DNA from 4 places in the Planococcus dechangensis genome. Region 4 is predicted to be linked to each of the others. Evidence: riboswitches for the same ligand, from Rfam matches in the RefSeq annotation. Region 4 holds a riboswitch; each other region holds the start of a gene.

Region 1 (5,122 bases), on a different contig from region 4:
GCTCGAATCGTCCATTTTCGCCGATTCTACGACCATCTTGAACTTTGGTGTGATCCTCGGTGCCTTTCTGGCATCGGCTGCCGGCGGCTTGTTCAAGTTCACCAAAATTACTGCCGGCAACTTCTGGGCATCCGTTGTCGGAGGTTTGATGATGGGCTACGGGGCGCGTCTCGCGTTCGGCTGCAACATCGGTGCTTATTTCGGCGGTATCGCCTCATTTAGCCTGCACGGCTATGTATGGGGAATACTCGCACTCGCCGGTACATTTTTCGCACTTTACTTGCGGCCGCTGTTCGGCTTATCGGTCCCGAAATCCAACGATTCGGTGTGCTAGCCAGTTTATATGGCATTTTAGTTAAGTATAGAAAAGGAGGCGTCCCCCCACGGGGAACGCCTCCTTTTTGATTGGATTTGTTCATTTAGAAAAGCTGCAAGCCATAACTCTGATTTACTGCTCGATAGGTTCACGGCTTTTCAGCTCCCTGCGCAAAATCTTGCCGCTGATTTTCGTCTTCGGTAATTCCTCGATCACTTCGATTTCACGCGGTGCAGCGTGGGCGGACAGTTTCGAACGGACAAACAAGCGAATGTCTTCGATCAATTCGGGACTGTGCGCATAACCGCTATTGAGCACAATAAACGCCTTGACGATTTCGCCGCGCAGTGCATCCGGCTTGCCGATCACGCCCGCTTCTGCGACCGCTGCATGTTCAAGCAATTTGCTTTCCACTTCAAACGGGCCGATGCGCTCACCCGAGGAATTGATCATGTCGTCGCTGCGGCCTTGGAAGAAGATATAGCCGTCCTCGTCTTGGATCGCCAAGTCGCCGGACAAGTACCAACCGTCGAACTGGAAATACGAATTGTATTTGGCCTCGTTTTGCCACACTTCTCGCATGATGCCCGGCCACGGAGCGCGGATCGCCAAATGGCCGATTTCCCCGTTTGGCAACACCTCGCCTTGATCGTTCAGGATGCTGACCGTAATGCCGGGGAACGGTCGCCCCATGGAACCTGGCTTAATGATTTCAGACGGCAAATTGACGATCAACTGGGCGCCGGTTTCAGTCATCCACCATGTATCATGAATTCGCAGGCCTAACTGCTCGCTTCCCCAATAAATCACTTCCGGGTTCAGCGGTTCGCCGACGCTGAGGATGTGGCGCAACGAACCGAGCTCATAACGCGCCAACACCCCGTCCCCTGCCGATTTCAGCATGCGGAACGCGGTTGGCGCACTGTACCAAACCGTGACCTTCGCCCGTTCGATCGTGGCGTACCAAGAATCAGCATCAAAGCGCCCGCCGTTGACGACGATGGTGGCGCGGTTCAGCCAAGGGGCGAAAATCGCATAGACCGTTCCCGTTACCCAGCCTGGGTGCGCCGTGCACCAATAGACATCGTCTTCTTTCAAGTCGAGCACCCAGTGGCCGGTCTGGTATTGATGGATCATCGCGCGGTGTGCATGGATGATGCCTTTCGGTTTACCGGTCGAGCCGCTCGTGTAATGGATGTTGAGTGGGTCTTCCAAGTCTACCCATTCGGTCGAAAAGCCATTGTCAGTGGTTTGTTCTACCAGCTCTGCCAATGAAATTTCACCCGACCGGCAGCGCTCGGCGCTGGCGGTAATAAAGACTTTCTCCAAAGACGGCAAATCATCCCGTGGTATGCGCACGGCTAGATCCGGGTCGGTGATGATGAAGCGCCCTGCGCAGTCTTGGATGCGGTCGCGCACAGCTTCTTCCATGAACGCTTCGAACAACGGACCGGCGATGGCGCCGAGCTTCACTACCGCCAGCATGGCGATATAGCAATCGGCATTTTTCGGCAGGAAAATAAAGACGATGTCGCCCCGGCGGACGCCTTTACTGTGTAGTGCTGCTGCGACGCGGTCGGTTTGTCTTTTCAATTCGTCAAATGTCCAACGCTCCTCGTATTCGCCGTTGATATAGTGAAGGGCCGTTTTGCCGCCAAAGCCGTCCTCGACATGCCGGTCGATGCATTCATGGGCCATGTTGACTTTTCCTGTCTCACTCCAAGTGAATTGCTTTTCCACTTGCTGCCATGAAAAGGAACTGCGTGCCTGGTCATAATTCTGCAAGTTCGGCTTGTTCCTGGGTTGAAAGCTTGGTGCCAATGATCGATTGCTCATGTGATGTGCCTCCTTTTAGTTATAGAAAAAACCCCGCTCATCAAAAGAAGAGGGGGTTCGGTCCTCAACTTATCTTTCAGCCTCGCGGACTGCAGGAAGTAGCACCTGTGCAAGCATCGCTTGCCGGTTGCTGGGTTTCGTCGGGCCTGATCCCTCCACCACTCTTGATAAGAAGTGTTGCTATGTAATTGAAAAACGAATAGCCAAAACAAAAAACAGACCTCTACGAGAGAAGGTCTGCTGTGCCTTCTCTTATCTTCCAGACGCATTCGCCTGTTGGAAGAAGCACCTGTGCAAGAAAGACTTGCCGGTTGCCGGGCTTCACAGGGCCAATTCCCTCCGCCGCTCTCGATAAGATGATAATTGTCTATGAAATTCGCTATGTCGACAATGGTAAGGCAGCGATTCTGGAATGTCAAACATTTTTTCCAAATAACTTGAAATATTCCTTGTTTTCCGACTTTTATAATCGGTATTAACTTGTGCGTCAAGTAAATCATATGCTGGAACGGACAGAACCTTTTATCAATTATTGCGCATCGTGCAGAATTTCCATGGCGATGTTCGAAGAAACCCGCTCCCAGCTCTTGATTCTTGCTATAATCAAGAAAGTCTACTAAATGAAAAGAGTGGGTGCTTATGCCAGTATCGTATTTTATCCGAACCATTGATTCCCCTAATCCGTTACCTGAGGCCGTCGCCACTCCGCTCCACCGCCACAACAAGACGGCGGAACTGTTGTGGGTGGAACGCGGCACACTGGAAATTGAACTCTCCGACCGTCGACTGGTGCTGTCTGCAGGTGATCTGCTACTGATTCCGGCGGGCTATTGGCACCGTCTGGTTGTTGTGGACGATCCGCAGCCCATCAAAAAACTGATTTTCGCGTTATCTGTTAAAGCGGCTTCTGTTCAACGGGCCAGACCAGCCAGTCCCATTTATACCAGTGCGCTGTTTGCGGAACTGGAGCGGGAACAGCAAGCGCCGTCAGCGTCATTCGGCAAAGGCCAAAAGATTGTGGAGCTTTTGCTGTTGGAGGTCGGCCTGGCCCAAGTGGCTCGTTTAACAAATCCTGTTGAGTCGTTTCGATTGCCTCATCTCTTGCATAACTTAGAAGAAACGTGCCATTTGCCGTTTTCACTATCCGAAACAGCGGCACGGACAGGCCTCAGCAAGTTTCATTTTAGCCGCAAATTCAAAGAACAATGCCACGAGACGCCGCTTCAGTTTGTCATCCGCTGCCGCATGGAATGCGCACAGCAGTTATTGCTGGCAACAGATCATGACGTTTCGTCCATCGCTTCCCTCTGCGGCTATAAGAGCGCGACGCAGTTCCATGCCGCCTTCACGCGCTTTAGCGGCACAACCCCTAAACGCTACCGCATGAAGCAAGCGGATGGCCTGTAATGCCACTTTAAAGGAGACTATTTATGTTATGACCATCGAATTAATGTACCGCTCATTGGAATTTGCGGCCCTGCTGCTATTCAATATCGCTATCGGTGCGCTTGGTTTTATCCCGAGTTTGCTCGTCACGCCAGTCAACCTCGACCGCTTCGGGTTAATCGGGGGCAGCGTGTTGTCCGTGAGCGGAGAAATTTTGGGCGCCTTATGCGGATTTTGGCTTTACCGTTACGGAGCCAAGCTCATTCCGCTCTCCTGGCAGCAACACCGCTGGTTCCGGTTTTTCCAGCGCCAACAAACAAAGAGCGTTTTTTGGTCGGTGCTATTGCTGCGCCTCGTGCCGTTTGTGCCGTCCGGTGTTGTAACAGCAGGCGCAGCCGTCACCCCTATCTCAACTCCGCTATTTTTTGCCGCAAGTTCACTCGGCAAATTGCCAGCGGTGGCACTGGAGATCGCGGTGGCGTTCGGGTTGACTGTTTTATTGCCGACACGCATGCTCTACAGCGTCTTGGGGATAGGGGTGGCCGTCATTGCCGCTCTTGCGCTCTTTCGCAAACGCAAGAGCGCATCATTAGATTCCACATAAAAGCGAGCGCCAATGGGGCGCTCGCTTTTTATTCGTTAATTGACTTTTTTGCCGCCGCCCCAGTACATTTCCCGCAATTGGAACTTTTGCAGCTTGCCGGTCGCTGTCTTTGGCAATCCCTCGACAAAATCAACCGATTTCGGCACTTTAAAGCGTGACATGTTTTCGCGCGTGTAATCAAGGATTTCCTGTTCGGTTACTTCCGCCCCCTTGTGCAAGACGATAATCGCTTTTGGCACTTCGCCCCATTTCTCATCCGGTACCGCGATGACTGCCACTTCCGCAATCGCCGGATGCTTGTAAAGCACGCCTTCGATCTCGGTGGAAGAAATGTTTTCTCCGCCGGAAATGATCATGTCCTTGATACGGTCCTGGATTTCGATAAAGCCGTCCGGATGCGTTACGGCCAAGTCGCCTGTGTAGAACCAGCCGTCGCGGATGGCTTCCGCCGTTTTTTCCGGGTCTTTGTAATAGCCGGCCATGACGACGTTGCCGCGTGTGACGATTTCCCCGAGTTCTTTGCCGTTCCAGGCGACTTCCTGTCCGTCTTCTTGGTTGACGACTTTCGTTTCGCCATTGAATGCCAATTCAATGCCTTGGCGCGCTTTAATGCTCGCCTGTGCATCGGCGTCAAGCTCGTCGAATTCATTTTTCCATTCGCAATACAATATGAATGGTGAGGTTTCCGTGAGTCCGTAAACGTGCATCATGTTGAGCCCGAGCGTCTTCTGCGCTTTGGCAATCAAGGCCGCAGCAGGCGGTGCGCCGGCTGTGCCCATGCGGATTTTGGTCTTCAGTTCAATGTCACGCGCTTTCGGATCATTGACCAGCATATTGACAACTGTCGGTGCGCCGCATAGTGACGTAATGCCGTGATTTTCAAACAAGTCCAAAATGAGTGGCGGGTCGACTTTGCGCAAGCATACATGCGTGGCCCCGGCTGCGGTGATCGCCCAAACGCCGCCCCAACCGTTCGTATG
Region 2 (5,122 bases), on a different contig from region 4:
CATGCGGTGAGTAGAGTAGCTAAGCCGGCTGTTGCAAAAAGAGCTGTAATTTTTTTCATAATGAAATCCTCCAGTGGGTTTTAAGTTTATGGTTAGAAAGGGATTAAAATATATTCAGTAATGATGTTATTGATGTTTTCGGTTCAACTGCGACGCACACGGCGTGACATCAAGTTGCCGAGTGATTGGACACCTTGGACGAGTACGACGAGTATTGCAACCGTCAAGAACATGACCATGGTGTCGAAGCGTTGGTAGCCGTAAGTGATGGCCAAGTCTCCGAGCCCACCGCCGCCGATAGCACCAGCCATAGCGGAGGCACCGATCAAACCGACGATAGCTATGGTCAGAGCCAGGACAAGCGAGCTGAGTGCTTCCGGAATAAGAAAGCGGAAAATGATTTGCCCTGGTGATGCCCCCATTGCCTGGGCCGCTTCGATAACGCCTTTATCGACTTCGAGCAGCGAGTTTTCTATGAGTCGTGCAATGTATGGCCCTGCGTAAAACACTAAAGGTACGATGGCTGCGGCAGTTCCGATCGACGTGCCGACAATGAGCCGTGTCAATGGGATGATTGCGACCATCAAAATAATGAACGGAATCGAGCGGAATATGTTGATGACAATGTTCAATATGTTGAAGACCACTTCATTTTCCAGCAGATGCCCTTTTCTAGTGACGACGAGCAATATGCCCAGCGGCAATCCAATGACGAGTGAGAATACAAACGAAGCACCGGTCATATAAAGTGTTTCCCATAATGCTTCTAAAATTTGCGATTGATTAACCTGCATGCTGCTGAACCTCCTCTACCAGGATATTGTCGTTGCGGATCGAAGCGAGTGCACGGTCGATCTCAGCGCGAGCGCCGTCGAATTCAACGATTAAATTGCCATAAGGAATGCCTTGGAGCTCAGTGATATTACCGAACAAGACATTTAAATCGAGATTGAATTCCCGCGACACGCGCGACATGAATGGCTGGCCGACGGAAGTGCCGGTAAACTGGACGCGGTAAATCGGACGCTTTTGATCGTTTTTATAGATTTGGTCGAGTAAGGACTCGGGCAATTCATCGTTCATGACGGAGCGGACAAAGCGTTTGGTCGTTGCGTGCTGCGGTTTCGTGAAAACATCGAAGACGCTGCCTTGCTCAATCACGCGCCCTTCTTCAAGGACCGCTACTTTGTCGCAAATTTCCCGGATGACGCCCATCTCATGGGTGATGAGCAAAATGGTAATGTTGTAATCTTTATTGATGCGCCGCAGCAAGTCTAAAATCGATTGTGTCGTTTGCGGATCGAGAGCGGAAGTCGCTTCGTCGCACAAAAGAATCGAAGGGTTGGTTGCAAGCGCTCTGGCGATGCCGATTCGCTGCTTCTGGCCGCCGGACAATTGGTCCGGGTATTTTCTTGCCTGGTCAGCCAGTCCGACAAATTCAAGAAGCTCTGTAACTTTGCGGTCGATTTCCGTTTTTGGCATTTTGGCAAGCAACAGCGGCATCGCGATATTGTGATGCACCGTTTTCGAGTCGAGCAAGTTAAAATGCTGGAAAATCATGCCGATATCTTTACGGATGTCTCGGATTTTTTTAGCGGTTAAAGCGGAGATGTCTTCTCCGTGGATAAATACACGCCCGGAAGTAGGGCGTTCGAGCAAATTGACTGTCCGGATCAATGAGCTTTTCCCTGCGCCGCTAAAACCGATGACGCCGTAAATTTCACCGGTTTCAACGGTCAAGTCGATGCCATTAAGCGCATGGACTTCCTGTTTACCGGATACATATGTTTTCTTGACTGCTTCAAATTGAATCATGGTGTCCCTCCTATGGCTGCCTGTAACGATTCGAATAAATGCGAACGAACACTTTCCTGAAATAACGAAAAAGAGCCCTCTTTTTTCTTATGCACAAGAAAAAAGAAGGCTCCAATTATGAAACCATCTCATTCTCATCTTCCAAATGCTAGAGCATTTGCAGGAATTAGCACAGTTTTCGCGAATTTGCGAATCTGCTGCCGAAACGTCAAAGGGCCTGTCCCTCGGTTTCTCTGGATAAGAAAGTGATGTAAGCTATTCAATTCGTGATTCCTACTTTATTTCGAAATAAGGAAAATGTCAACCGCTTTGTGAAAAAACTTTTAGCGGAAATATCGCTTATATAGTAGTTAAAATTTTTCGACAAATACACTTGACTTTAAACGGCTATGTCCTCTATACTTTTCCACAAGCAAAAAAATAGTTTCATACTCTTATCACGAGTGGCGGAGGGAATAGGCCCTGCGATGCCCGGCAACCAACAGACAACCGTCTGGAAAGGTGCTAAATCCTACAGTACTGCATGTGCAGCGCTGAAAGATGAGAGGAGGTAAATCCGTATATGACGGCCCTCTTCTTTCTGAAGAGGGTCTTTTCTATGTCCTCCTCACCTTTTACAAAAATTATAAAAAATCAGGAGGAACTCACAATGACAAATTTTAAACCCGAAACACTCTTATTGCACGGCGGACAGGAACCAGATCAAGTAACAGGTTCGCGTGGAGTTCCAGTCCATAAAACAACTTCCTATGTCTTTAAAGATACAGAGCACGCACAAAACTTATTCGGTTTGAAAGAAACTGGCAATATCTACTCACGTATCATGAACCCTACTGTAGATGTATTCGAACAGCGCGTCGCCTTGCTTGAAGGCGGCACAGCGGCAGTCGCTCTATCATCGGGCATGGCAGCAATCGCATTTTCGGTATTGAACGTTGCGGAAGCCGGAGATGAAATCGTCGCCGATAGCAATCTATATGGAGGCACCTATAATCTATTCGCTAACACATTGCCGCGCTACGGTATTACGACAAAGTTCGTCGATGCGACCGACCCGGAAAATTTCCGTGCTGCAATTACCGACAAGACAAAAGCTTTCTTCGGTGAAATCATCGGAAATCCGAGCCTGAACGTATTTGATGTTGAACGCGTCGCACAAATCGGCCATGAAAACGGTATTCCGCTATTGATCGATAACACATTCGCTTCACCGTTCGTCAGCAACCCGATCGAATTCGGTGCAGATGTGGTCATCCATTCGGCAACAAAATGGATCGGAGGGCACGGCACGACCATCGGCGGTGTCGCTGTAGATGCGGGCCGCTTCAACTGGGACAACCCGCGCTTCCCGAACTACACACAACCGGATGAATCCTACCACGGTATCCGCTTCGGTATCGATGTTCCGGACGCTGCGTTTGCGACGAAACTGCGCGTTCAATTATTGCGCGATTTCGGGCCGACTCTCAGCGCAGACAGCGCACATGCACTGCTGCAGGGGCTTGAAACTTTACACTTGCGCATCCCGCGCCATGCAAGCAATGCACAAAAGGTAGCGGAATATTTGAAAGACCATCCTCAAGTGGAATGGGTCAACTACCTTGGATTCGAAGATCATCCTTCAAGTGAACTTGCGAAGAAATACTTGAAAAACAGCTACGGTTCGATCGTCAACTTTGGCATCAAAGGGGGAAGAGATGCCGGTCGTAAAGTGATTGATGGAGTCAACCTGTGGTCTCATGTGGCGAATGTCGGCGATGCCAAATCGCTGATCATCCACCCGGCTTCGACGACGCACCAGCAATTGACGGCAGAAGAACTGAAAAACAGCGGGGTTACAGAAGAATTGATCCGTTTGTCAGTCGGTTTGGAAAATCACGAAGATTTGATCGCTGATTTGGAACAAGCCATCCAAGTAGCGATACTCACAAACGCGTAAGGAGGGATTCGAATGACGACAGTATCCATCGGCCGGCTGACGCTGGAATCGAACGATAGTTTACCTGAAGTGGAATTGGCATATGAGCATGTCGGCAATAAAACGGCGCCGGCGATTCTGATTTGCCACGCATTGACAGGCGACCAATATGCAGTCGGCACTTCAGTGCAGCCAGGCTGGTGGGCAGGGCTTATCGGTCCCGGCAAAGCGGTGGATACCGACTTGTTCCAAGTCATTACCTTTAATGTGCTTGGCGGATGCAATGGTTCGACGGGCCCGTCATCGATCAATCCCGAAACAGGGCATCCTTACCGTGCAGCGTTTCCTGAGCTGACAATCCGTGATATGGTCAAAGCAGAGCGCAAGGCGCTGGAAGCTTTGGGCATCGATCATCTGGCAGCCGTCATTGGCGGATCACTGGGCGGCATGAAAACTTTGGAATGGGCAAGGCTGTATCCAGAGTTTCTCGATACGGCGATTGCGCTTGCAGTGACGCCTTATTACTGCGATTATGGGGTCGCGTTCAACCACATTGGCATCCAAGCGATTAAAAATGATCCGGAATTCAAAGGGGGCGCGTATAATCCGGAAATCCAGCTCAAAGGATTCGAAATTGCCCGCATGGCCGGCATGGTGACATACCGCAGCGGAAAATTATTCAATGGCCGCTTTGGCCGTGCGCGTCGCGACGAAGGGTTTGAAGTACAGTCTTATTTGGATTATCAAGGCCGCAAGCTGGCAGGCCGCTTCGATCCGAATAGTTACCTTGTGTTGTTAAAAGCGATGAATGCACACGATGTGGAAGAAGCGGAACTGTCGTCTGAAATTTTGTCGATTTCATATAGCCACGATTTATTGTATCCGGCCGAATTGATGATTCCGTGGGTTGAGAAACAGCCCCGTGCAAGATGGGAACAAGTCGAAACGGATTTCGGCCATGATGGATTCTTGGTGGAATTTGACAAATGGGCTCACCACGTACGGAACCAGTTAAAACAAACGGTGAATGCCAAAAGCCACGCATTAGCGTAAATACAAAAAAGATCGAAGCCTCAATGGCTCCGATCTTTTTTGATGTGTCAATCTTCATCTTGGATGTCCACATCATCCGGAATAGGGGTCGCGCGCCATTCCTCAAGCTCTTGCTTAGCGAGTTCGAGCTGTTGGAAATGGCTGTCGAACTGAGAGGTGTTGATCATGTATTGTTCCCCGTCATGGACTGCGCGAATCCGGCCTTCAAGTACATAGCGGTTGACTTGCTCTTCAGGCATCGACAAAAAAGCGGCAGTTTCCTGGACTGTCATATACATGCGATCACCTCCTCTTATTCTTCTATTATAATCCCAAAAGTGCCCTATCTCAAACTAT
Region 3 (5,122 bases), on a different contig from region 4:
TCATGGAGCGTATTTGTTCAAGCGAGCACGGGTGGCAGCTTTACGACAGAAGACAATCCAGGCGCACGCGCCGTTCTAGAAGGCGTCCAGCCGACTAGAGGTGCGGATGTGCAGCCGGATTTCCTGACAGCGAAACAAGACTTGCCGACGTTTTACGGTGAGGATGATTGCACGACAAACGGCGGCAAAAGCACCGATATTAAAGACTGTTCGTTCGGTGTGACGGAAAACCCTGAACATGTCGTGGCGCTCGTTGGCGGTTCGCATTCAGGGCATTGGTTCCCGGCACTCGAAGAAATTGCGGAAGAATTGAATATGCGCATCGATGTATACATCAAAGATGCGTGCCGTTTTACTGCAGATGATTTCGGTGAGCTGCTGACCGAATCGTGCATGGAGTGGAACGATAATTTGGAACAGCATTTGCTGCAAGATCCGCCGGACACGATCTTTACGACTGCGACAGTCGGTAAAGGGGATACTGTACCTGTAGGGTATATCGACAAATGGCAGCGTTTCGAAGGAATCTCCGACATTTTCGCGGTGCGCGACAATCCGCGCATGAAAGTCGACCCGACAAAGTGTTTGGAAAACTTGAGCCAGGCGAACTGCTCCGTGCCGCGCGACAAAGCGCTGGCTGATGTGGTGCCTTGGGAAAATACACAAGGCATTCCGGAAAACGTCTCGTTCGCCGACCTCTCTGAATATTTCTGTACGGATACAAACTGTCCGCCGGTCATCGGCAATGTGCTCGTCTACCGTGATCAACACCATTTGACGACGCTGTACTCGAGAACTTTAGGCCCAGCGTTGAAAGAACATCTTGAACCGGCTTTAAATGACGCTTCCTAATTTTAAACGCTCCCGCGATTTGTGGGGGCGTTTTTTCTATTGGCTGGCTCTGGCAGGGATAAATGATCTCGTGTCGAAAGCTATAGTCAGGAACGAGTGGTGCAAAAGCACAGTCAAAACGGAAAGGGGTATAGCACATGAAACGCATATGGCCGGTTCTTGGGTTGTCGCTTAGTATGGTTGGCGTGTTTGGGGCGTATCGTAAGTACAAAAATTTAACAGCGGAAGAAAAGCCGACGTGGCCGGAAGTCCGCCTTGCCGGAGCCGTCACACAGGAAATGGCGGAGGCGCTGCCGGAGCCGATGGCAAAATGGCTCGGGAAAATCGGCGTGATCGGTCGTGAGCAAGTGATGGCGGTGTACATCAAGCAGACGGGTTGGATGAAGACTAAGCCTGAGCAGACAGAATGGGCCGAATCGAAAGCGGAGCAATACAGTTTTGTCGAGCCGCCGTCGTTTTATTGGAAGGCGCGCATGAAAATGGATGGCTTATCAGTGACCGGATCTGACAGTTTCCGCGACGGGCGAGCAGGCATGCGTATCCGTTTTGCAGGACTGGTGCCGATCAACCGCCAGATGCCGGATGGCAAATTGAATGAGTCGGCGCTGCAGCGGTTTTTGATGGAGATGGTGTGGCTGCCGGGACTCGTCTTTAGCCCGTACGTGAAATTTACGAAAAGCACTGCGCATTCAGTGGATGCAGAAATGACGTACAATGAATCGATCGCAAAAGTAACGTTCGAGTTTGATGAACAAGGGCGCATAAAGCGTGCGCGTGCGATGCGCTATAAAGAAGTGGACGAAGAATCGGTTCGCTTGCCGTGCATTGCCGAAGTGCATGACTGGCAGACGGTCGACGGCATCGAAATTCCGCGCCGCGTCGATATTACATGGATAATCGATGGACGCCCGTTCACTTGGTATAAATTTACGGTGGACGGGGCGAAAATCAACCCGAGTGTGCCGGCATCCTGGTGAGAATAGTGGAAAGGTAACAGAAAGTTCTTTGTTTTTTGACTAATCACCTTGACCCGATTCACCACAGGGGGTATCATGTGGGAATACTAAAAATTGCATAGTGAATTCTTATCTAGAGAAGTCGAGGGACTGGCCCGATGACGCTTCAGCAACCAGCCGCTAGCGGTCAGGTGCTAAATCCAGCAGGCATGCGCCTGGCAGATGAAAAGGAACGAGTCCGATATCGTAAAGCCTTCTTTTTCATGGAAGGCTTTTTTTGTTTCATATCGAAGCAATTTGACAACAGGCAGAAACCAAAACCGGAGGAGGACAAAACATGTTATTAGATGAACTGAACAAACGGATGCTGACGGCAGACGGCGCCATGGGAACGCTTTTGTACTCTTACGGCATTGAATACTGCAACGAGGAATTGAATATCCAGCGCCCCGAAGTGATCGAAAAGATCCACCGCGATTATATCGCTGCCGGAGCGGACATTATCCAAACGAACACGTACGGCGCCAATGCACATAAGCTCGCCCGCTACGGCCTCGAAGGACAAGTCGAGTCAATCAATAAAGCGGCTATCGCAATCGCCAACAAAGCCGCCAAAGACGGGGGGCAATTTGTCGTCGGCACAATCGGCGGCATCCGCGGCATCCGCAAAAGCGATGCGACCTTGGACGAAATCATAGCCATGGTCGACCAGCAAGCGCAACATTTATTATCGGGCGACCCGGACGGTTTGCTGCTTGAAACCTACTACGATTTTGAAGAACTCGCCGCCACCATCAGCCATTTGAAAACTTTGACCGATGCGCCGCTCATCGCGCAATTATCGATGCACGAACCGGGCGTCTTGCAAAACGGCATGAGCTTGAACGAAGGCTTGCACCGCCTCGAAGCGCTCGGTGCAGAAATCGTCGGGGTCAATTGCCGGCTTGGCCCGCACCACACCATACAGGCGTTCGAGGGCGTCGAACTGCCGAAAAAAGCTTTTTTGTCGGCGTATCCGAATGCTTCATTGCTAGACATCGAAGACGGCCGCATCGTCTATGAATCAGATGCCGATTATTTCGGCCGCGCGGCACTTTTGCTGCGCGAAGAAGGTGTGCGTTTGATTGGCGGCTGTTGCGGCACGACGCCGAAACATATCGAAGCGGTGAAAAAGCGCATCGGCCATCTGCAGCCGATTACCGAAAAGAAAGTCGAAGAGAAAAAGCCAATCGTCATCCGTGAAGCGGAGGCGTTAAAAGACAAACCCTTGCACGAAAAAGCGAAAACCGAGCGGACCATCATCGTTGAACTCGATACGCCGCGCCATTTGGACATTGACAAATTCCTCGAAGGCTCGAAAGCACTCGACGCAGAAGGCATCGATGCCTTGACCATGGCGGACAATTCGCTGGCCTCGCCGCGCATCAGCAATATGGCGATGGGTTCCATCATCAAACACAAGCAAGACGTCAGACCTCTTGCGCACATCACTTGCCGCGACCGCAATTTGATCGGTTTGCAATCGCATTTGATGGGACTGGATGCACTCGGCATCCACGATATTCTGGCTGTCACCGGCGACCCGACCAAAGTCGGAGATTTCCCCGGCGCAACAAGCGTTTACGACGTGTCGAGCATGGAATTGATCCAGTTGATCAAACAGCTGAATGAAGGGATTTCGTTCTCCGGCAAGCCGCTGCGCAAAAAAGCGAATTTCTCGGTCGCAGCAGCGTTCAACCCGAATGTCCGCGTCGTCGAACGCGCCGTCCAGCGGCTGGAGAAGAAAATCGAAGCGGGCGCGGATTATTTCATTTCACAGCCGGTGTATACGAAAGAGAAGATTATTGAAATCTACGAAGCGACGAAGCATCTGGAGACGCCCATTTTCCTTGGGGTCATGCCGCTGACGAGCATTCGCAGCGCGGATTTCCTGCATAACGAAGTGCCGGGCATCAAGCTGTCGGAAGATGCACTCGACCGCATGCGCGCATGCGGCGAAGACAAAGACAAGGCGACGGCAGAAGGCATCCAAATCGCCAAAGAATTGATCGACACGGCGGCGGAATTGTTCCACGGCATTTATTTGATCACACCGTTTGTCCGCTATGACATGACGGTCGAATTGATCCGCTACATCCGCCAACTAGATATAGAGAAAGCGAGCGATGGCCAATATGTCAAAACATCTCATTGAACAACAGCTAGAAAAGCGCATTTTGATCATCGACGGAGCGATGGGAACGATGATCCAGAACGCGGACCTATCCGCGGAAGATTTCGGCGGGGAGGAATATGACGGCTGCAACGAATATTTGAACATCGTCCGCCCTGACGTTCTAGAAGGGGTCCATGATGCGTACCTAGAAGCAGGCGCCGACATCATCTGCACGAATACATTCGGAGGCACACCGGTCGTCCTCGACGAATATGGACTCGGAGACCGAGCAGCGGAAATCAATAAAAAAGCGGTGGAAATCGCTAAGATCAGCCAGGCAAAATACTCGACGCCGGAATGGCCGCGTTTTGTAGCGGGTGCACTCGGGCCGACGACGAAAACCTTGTCGGTGACCGGCGGCATTACGTTTGATGAATTAAAGCAAGATTTTCAAGTGCAGGCGAAAGCGCTGATTGAAGGAGGCGCAGACTTGCTGCTGCTCGAAACGAGTCAGGACATGCTTAACGTCAAAGCGGCGACGATCGCGATACGCGATGCGTTCGAAGAAACGGGGATAGAGCTTCCGGTGATGATTTCCGGAACGATCGAACCGATGGGCACGACGCTCGCCGGTCAGACGATCGAAGCGTTTTATGTGTCAATCGAGCATATCAAGCCGCTTTCTGTCGGCTTAAACTGTGCGACAGGCCCAGAATTCATGACCGACCATTTGCGTTCATTGTCCGAATTATCATCAGGTTACGTCAGCTGTTACCCGAATGCCGGGCTGCCGGACGAGGAAGGCCATTACCACGAAACGCCGGAATCCTTGTCCAAAAAACTGCGCGGCTTTGCCGAAAAAGGCTGGCTCAATGTCGTCGGCGGCTGTTGCGGCACGACGCCTGCGCATATTGCGGCAGTGCGCGAAGCGGTCGATGGGCTTGCGCCGCGCGTGCGCAATGAAACAAGCCACGGCCATGCGATATCGGGCATCGAAGTGCTCGAATACGACGATTCGATGCGCCCGCTGTTTGTCGGCGAACGCACGAACGTCATCGGTTCGCGTAAATTCAAACGGCTCATTATAGAAGGAAAGTTCGAAGAAGCCGCGGAAATCGCCCGTGCGCAAGTGAAGAACGGCGCACACGTCATCGACATT
Region 4 (5,122 bases):
CATCCAAGTTGGATGCCATTTTCGCGAGATCGCCGTCTGAAGTGAAGACCGTCACGCTGCCGCCGAATTTGGCGACCTGCTCTTCCACGCCGGCAATGTATTGCGCGGAAAAAGTGCCGAGGTTTTGCTGCATGATGAGTGCGACTTTCTTGTCTGAAAGCGGATGGTCCGCTGCCGCTTCCTGGTCGTCTGGAGCCGTTTCTTCTGCGGTCGCTTCCCCTTTGGGCTGACAACCTGAAAGCAAGATGGCGAACACTAATCCGAATAAAATGAACCATGCTGATTTGTTTTTCATATCGTTTCTCCTTTTGATGGCACCGCATAAAGCTGGGCCTCGATAGTTTGTTCATCATTCGGGCGGATGACGCCGCGTTCGGTGATGATCGCCGTAATATACTTTGCCGGTGTGACATCAAAAGCTGGATTGAACACTTTCGTTCCGGCCGGTGCGATTTGTTGCGTCCCGATCGCTGCCACTTCTTCCGCCGCCCGTTCTTCGATCGGGATAGAACTGCCGGTTTGAAGAGAGAGGTCGAATGTGGACACCGGGGCCGCTATATAAAAAGGGATGCCATATGCATGCGCGAGAAGCGCCAAATTGAGTGTGCCGATTTTATTAGCCGTGTCGCCGTTTGCCGTAATGCGGTCCGCGCCGACGATGATCGCTTCGATTCCTTTTGCGCCAATCGTGTGTGCCGCCATGCTGTCGGTGATGAGCGTGACGTCGACTCCTGCCTGCTGCAATTCCCAAACGGTCAAGCGCGCCCCTTGGAACAGCGGACGTGTTTCGCATGCGTACACTTCGAACTCGCGGCCGCGCTCTTTGCCGAGATGAAACGGTGCGAGTGCAGTGCCGTATTTGGCTGTCGCGATCGATCCCGCATTGCAGATTGTCATGACTTTTTCTTTCTCTGCGAGTAACTCGAGTGCATGTTCGCCGATACTGCGGCATGCCGCTTCGTCTTCATCGCGGATCAGCTGCGCCTCTTCGATCAGTTGCGCTTTTCCTTGCTCAACTGTTCTTGACTGATCGATGCGACTGACTAACCGTCCGATCGCCCATGCCAGATTGACCGCTGTCGGGCGGGAGGCGACAAGATAGGCTGCATCTTGTTTTACATAATGGCGGAATAAATCGATGTCTATCGTGTGGTGCCTCCTTGCCGCAAGTGCCAAGCCATAAGCGGCGGCAATGCCGATCGCCGGTGCTCCGCGCACTTTCAGCTGGAAAATCGCTTCGTGCACTTGTTCCAAAGTCTCGAGCGTTTCATAGTGGACCGTCTGCGGAAGCAGTCGCTGATCCAAAATGGCCAGTTGTTCATCTTTCCAGATGACCGATAATGGAATGGTCATTTGCTCAGCTCCTTAATCGCCGCTTCCAGCTCAGCAATGGACTGATAGCTCCGGCGCGTTTGAATCAAAGTTTCACCGGCTTTCAAGGTTTGCCGCTTGCGGTCGATTCGTGTCGCTTCATCTGCAATATCATCCAAGTCGCGGACATGCGCCAAGCCGATCGTCCGGCGGATCAATTCACATCCGGCAAAGCCAATCGCATCGTGGAAGATTTTTTCGATGGCGTATTCGCGGTAGCCGGCCGTCGTTTTATACGTTTCGATTCCGTCGCTTTCCCATAAGCTTGAAAACTGCTCTTCGAACACTTGCCACGTTTGGGTGATGTCTTGCACAATCAGTTCACGTTCTTCGCCGCTGCGGGTAATCGCCTGGACGATCAAATTGGCGAGAAACAAACCGATATCAAAGCCAATCGGCCCGTAGAAGGCGAACTCCGGATCGATGACCTTCGTATCGTGTTCGTCGACGAAAATGCTGCCGGTATGCAGATCGCCATGTAAAAGTGCTTCCGCTTCCGTCAAAAAGCTGCGCTTCAGTTTGGCCACTTCGAATTTCAGCGGCTGGTTGTCCCAAATTTCCTGTGCCGCTTCGCGCAGCGGCTCTTCGAAATCATTGGTGTCATGGTCGAAAAACGGGTCGGTGAAAATGAGGTCTTCCGTAATTTTGCACAGCTCCGGATTGGAGAACTCAGCCGCAAGCCGCTTTTTCTCAAACGGATGCAAACCGAAATCCGACGTGTAGAACAAGGTGTGCGCCAAATAACCGCCGATATGTTCCGCAAGCTTCGGGTAATGCTTGGCGTCGATCAACCCGTTGCGTAAAATCGTCAATTGCGATAAGTCTTCCATGACGGTGACAGCAAGCGCAGCATCCGTCGCATAAACTTCCGGCACACGGCCTTTCGCCAGTTTGCCGTGCAACTTCAAGGCATTCGCTTCAATGGTCGCGCGGTGAAGCGTCAGCGGCCAGCTTTCGCCGACGACTTTCGCATAAGGCAAGGCCTGTTTGATGATGAGCCCTTGCCCAGTGGCAGAATCGCTAATGCGGAATACATAATTTAAGTTGCCATCGCCGATTTCTTCGCATAACAGAGAAGCGGATGTCGCAAAGACTTCCAACTCCTGTGCCAGCGCAATTGCTTCTTGTTCAGTCAGTGCTTTATATGTAGACGGTGCTGTAATGGTCATATGGTTTGCCTCTTTTCTGTAGAATAATAAAAAGCCTCTTTCCCGAAAGAAAGAGGCGCAGAATAAGAGATCCCATGCCTCTTATCTCTCAGAAATGTACATTTCTGATGGAATTAGCACCGTGCCTTAAGGGGATCAAATCCCGGCGCCAAAGCGCCCCGTCTCACAACGGTATTACGGTCGGTTGCTGGGCGTCATCGGGCCATTCCCCTCTGCCTGCTCTTGATAAGAGTACTACTATGCAACATTATGAAGTTCTGAAACGAATGCTAGCATGATTCTGAATTCATTGTCAATAAAATATTTCGAAAAAATGAAAATCTTTCCGCTAAAGGCGAGTCCGCTACTCGGGTTGTCAATGTAACCAACCCACCACTTGGTCTTCCGTTGATATGCCGTACTGCTTGGATCGTCGATTAGTGGACGAACAAACTTCCCGAAATGACGTCAGGATATTTTTCAGATATTTTTGATATTGTCCGTTGACAGATGCTGCCTATCATGAAATAATCAGAATTACTTTGCAACACCCACAATTCCATATTCTATTCTTATTCAGAGCAGGTGGAGGGACAAGCCCTACGAAGCCCGGCAACCGGTCCAATGATGGACACGGTGCTAATTCTTGCAGCCAACGCAATTGATTGGCTGGGAAATAAGAAGGCGTTAATCATTAACCTCTTCTTGTTTATGAAGAGGTTTTTTTATGTCCACTAAGCAGGAGGGTTATTCATGAGCGGTGTTATCGCGACATATCAATTATTCGGCAAAGCCGGTTCATTCGAAAAAAAAGCAGAAGCCATTGCACTCGGTCTGACGGTCGGATCGTGGACCGATCTGCCATTGCTCGAGCAACAGCAATTGCAACAACATAAAGGGCGCGTCGTGTCGGTCGAAGAATTTTCGCACATCACCCACCCCGTACGTCCAGGCGTCATTCAAGCCCATTTGAAAATCCATTACCCGGCGGCCAATTTCTCAGCGGATCTGCCGGCTATTCTGACAACCGTCTTCGGTAAATTGTCGCTCGACGGCGAAATCAAATTGATCGACTTGGAATTTGAAGATTCCTTGCTCCGCCAGTTCCCGGGCCCACGCTTTGGCATCGACGGCATTCGTGAATTGCTCGGCGTCAGCGAGCGCCCGCTCGCCATGAGCATCTTCAAAGGCGTCATCGGCCGCGATCTCGATTATTTATCGGCACAGCTTCGCCAACAGGCACTCGGCGGCGTCGATTTGGTGAAAGACGATGAAATTTTATTCGACAATCCACTGACACCGTTTGACCAGCGCATCGCCGCAGCGCGTCATGTATTAGACGAAGTATACGCAGAAACCGGCCACCGCACGCTCTATGCCGTCAATTTATCCGGACGGACATCGAGCCTGCGAGATAAGGCGCGGCGGGCGCGTGAACTCGGTGCGGACGCTTTACTGTTTAATGTCCATGCCTACGGATTCGACGTCTTGCAGGAGCTGGCTGAAGATACGGAAGTAGCATTGCCGCTAATGGCGCATCCAGCGTTCAGCGGAGCGTATACTTCATCCGATTTTTACGGCGTTTCCACTGCGCTCGCACTCGGCAAATTGACACGCTTGGCCGGGGCCGACTTTAGCTTGTTTCCCTCCCCTTACGGCAGTGTGGCACTCGAGAAAGAAACAGCGTTGCAGCTCGGGCGTGAACTGGTCAGCGACGGCCCATTAAAGCGCAGCTTCCCGGTGCCATCCGCCGGCATCCACCCGGCACTTGTGCCGCTGCTGTTGGAAGATTACGGCATCGATAGCATCATCAATGCTGGAGGCGGCGTCCACGGCCATCCGGACGGTGCTGCTGCCGGCGGCAAAGCGTTCCGCCAAGCGATCGACGCCGCACTGCAAGGACAGGCTTTAACAGAAGCCGCCAAACAACAGGAAGAATTACAAAAAGCTTTAGTACTATGGGGTGAGACCGTATGAACAAGCCAGTAATATTTTGCGACTTCGATGGAACGGTGACTTCCCGCGATAATTTGATCGCCATTATGAAAGAGTTCGATCCGCCGGGTTGGGCGCCGATAAAAGATCAGATTTTAGATCAGCGAATTTCCATACGCGAAGGCGTCCAGCAAATGTTTTCCTTGCTGCCGTCTTCCACCAAGCAACAAATCATCAACTATGCGCTCGAACAAGCGGAAATCCGCGAAGGCTTCGCCGATTTCGTCGCCTATACGAAACGCCATGATATTCCGCTCTATATCGTTAGCGGCGGCATCGATTTTTTCATCTACCCATTGCTCGAGCCATACGGTCCATTCGCTGGCATTTATTGCAACGAAGCGGATTTCTCGGGCGATACAATTCACATTAATTTCCCGCACGGATGCGACGACCAATGCGACAGCCAAGGCTGCGGATGCTGCAAGCCGTCCGTCATGCGCCGTATCATGTCGGAGCCATCGACGAGCATCGTTATCGGTGACTCCATCACCGACCTGCAAGCCGCCAAGCAAGCGGATCTCGTCATCGCCAGGGATTTCCTCGTCGACAAATGCGAGGAGCTCGGCATTGCCTACGAAGCATTCGAAAGCTTCCACGACGTGACG

The links. A riboswitch is a leader RNA that binds a small molecule or an ion and turns the genes downstream of it on or off. The one in region 4 is predicted to bind S-adenosylmethionine.
Region 1: linked by a shared signal. The riboswitch ahead of acsA (acetate--CoA ligase) and the one ahead of mtnK (S-methyl-5-thioribose kinase) in region 4 are both predicted to bind S-adenosylmethionine.
Region 2: linked by a shared signal. The riboswitch ahead of ACFO5U_RS10030 (O-acetylhomoserine aminocarboxypropyltransferase/cysteine synthase family protein) and the one ahead of mtnK (S-methyl-5-thioribose kinase) in region 4 are both predicted to bind S-adenosylmethionine.
Region 3: linked by a shared signal. The riboswitch ahead of ACFO5U_RS14720 (bifunctional homocysteine S-methyltransferase/methylenetetrahydrofolate reductase) and the one ahead of mtnK (S-methyl-5-thioribose kinase) in region 4 are both predicted to bind S-adenosylmethionine.

The regions. Positions count from the first base shown of each region.
Region 1 is NZ_JBHSGL010000005.1:315,193-320,314, reverse strand. Features, by position in the region: gene ACFO5U_RS04650 (YeeE/YedE family protein) at 1-334, shown strand, start outside; gene acsA (acetate--CoA ligase) at 449-2,152, opposite strand; SAM riboswitch class I at 2,219-2,326, opposite strand; SAM riboswitch class I at 2,402-2,510, opposite strand; gene ACFO5U_RS04640 (helix-turn-helix transcriptional regulator) at 2,792-3,559, shown strand; gene ACFO5U_RS04635 (TVP38/TMEM64 family protein) at 3,588-4,142, shown strand; gene ACFO5U_RS04630 (long-chain-fatty-acid--CoA ligase) at 4,178-5,122, opposite strand, start outside.
Region 2 is NZ_JBHSGL010000005.1:1,397,066-1,402,187, reverse strand. Features, by position in the region: gene ACFO5U_RS10045 (MetQ/NlpA family ABC transporter substrate-binding protein) at 1-59, opposite strand, end outside; gene ACFO5U_RS10040 (methionine ABC transporter permease) at 144-794, opposite strand; gene ACFO5U_RS10035 (methionine ABC transporter ATP-binding protein) at 784-1,815, opposite strand; SAM riboswitch class I at 1,947-2,059, opposite strand; SAM riboswitch class I at 2,247-2,362, shown strand; gene ACFO5U_RS10030 (O-acetylhomoserine aminocarboxypropyltransferase/cysteine synthase family protein) at 2,465-3,754, shown strand; gene metX (homoserine O-acetyltransferase MetX) at 3,767-4,786, shown strand; gene ACFO5U_RS10020 (helix-turn-helix domain-containing protein) at 4,834-5,064, opposite strand.
Region 3 is NZ_JBHSGL010000015.1:61,732-66,853, forward strand. Features, by position in the region: gene ACFO5U_RS14710 (acyltransferase family protein) at 1-852, shown strand, start outside; gene ACFO5U_RS14715 (DUF6920 family protein) at 990-1,829, shown strand; SAM riboswitch class I at 1,935-2,037, shown strand; gene ACFO5U_RS14720 (bifunctional homocysteine S-methyltransferase/methylenetetrahydrofolate reductase) at 2,146-4,002, shown strand; gene metH (methionine synthase) at 3,983-5,122, shown strand, end outside.
Region 4 is NZ_JBHSGL010000002.1:317,038-322,159, forward strand. Features, by position in the region: gene ACFO5U_RS02120 (sugar ABC transporter substrate-binding protein) at 1-295, opposite strand, end outside; gene mtnA (S-methyl-5-thioribose-1-phosphate isomerase) at 292-1,353, opposite strand; gene mtnK (S-methyl-5-thioribose kinase) at 1,350-2,540, opposite strand; SAM riboswitch class I at 2,619-2,772, opposite strand; SAM riboswitch class I at 3,089-3,202, shown strand; gene ACFO5U_RS02135 (2,3-diketo-5-methylthiopentyl-1-phosphate enolase) at 3,273-4,496, shown strand; gene ACFO5U_RS02140 (2-hydroxy-3-keto-5-methylthiopentenyl-1-phosphate phosphatase) at 4,493-5,122, shown strand, end outside.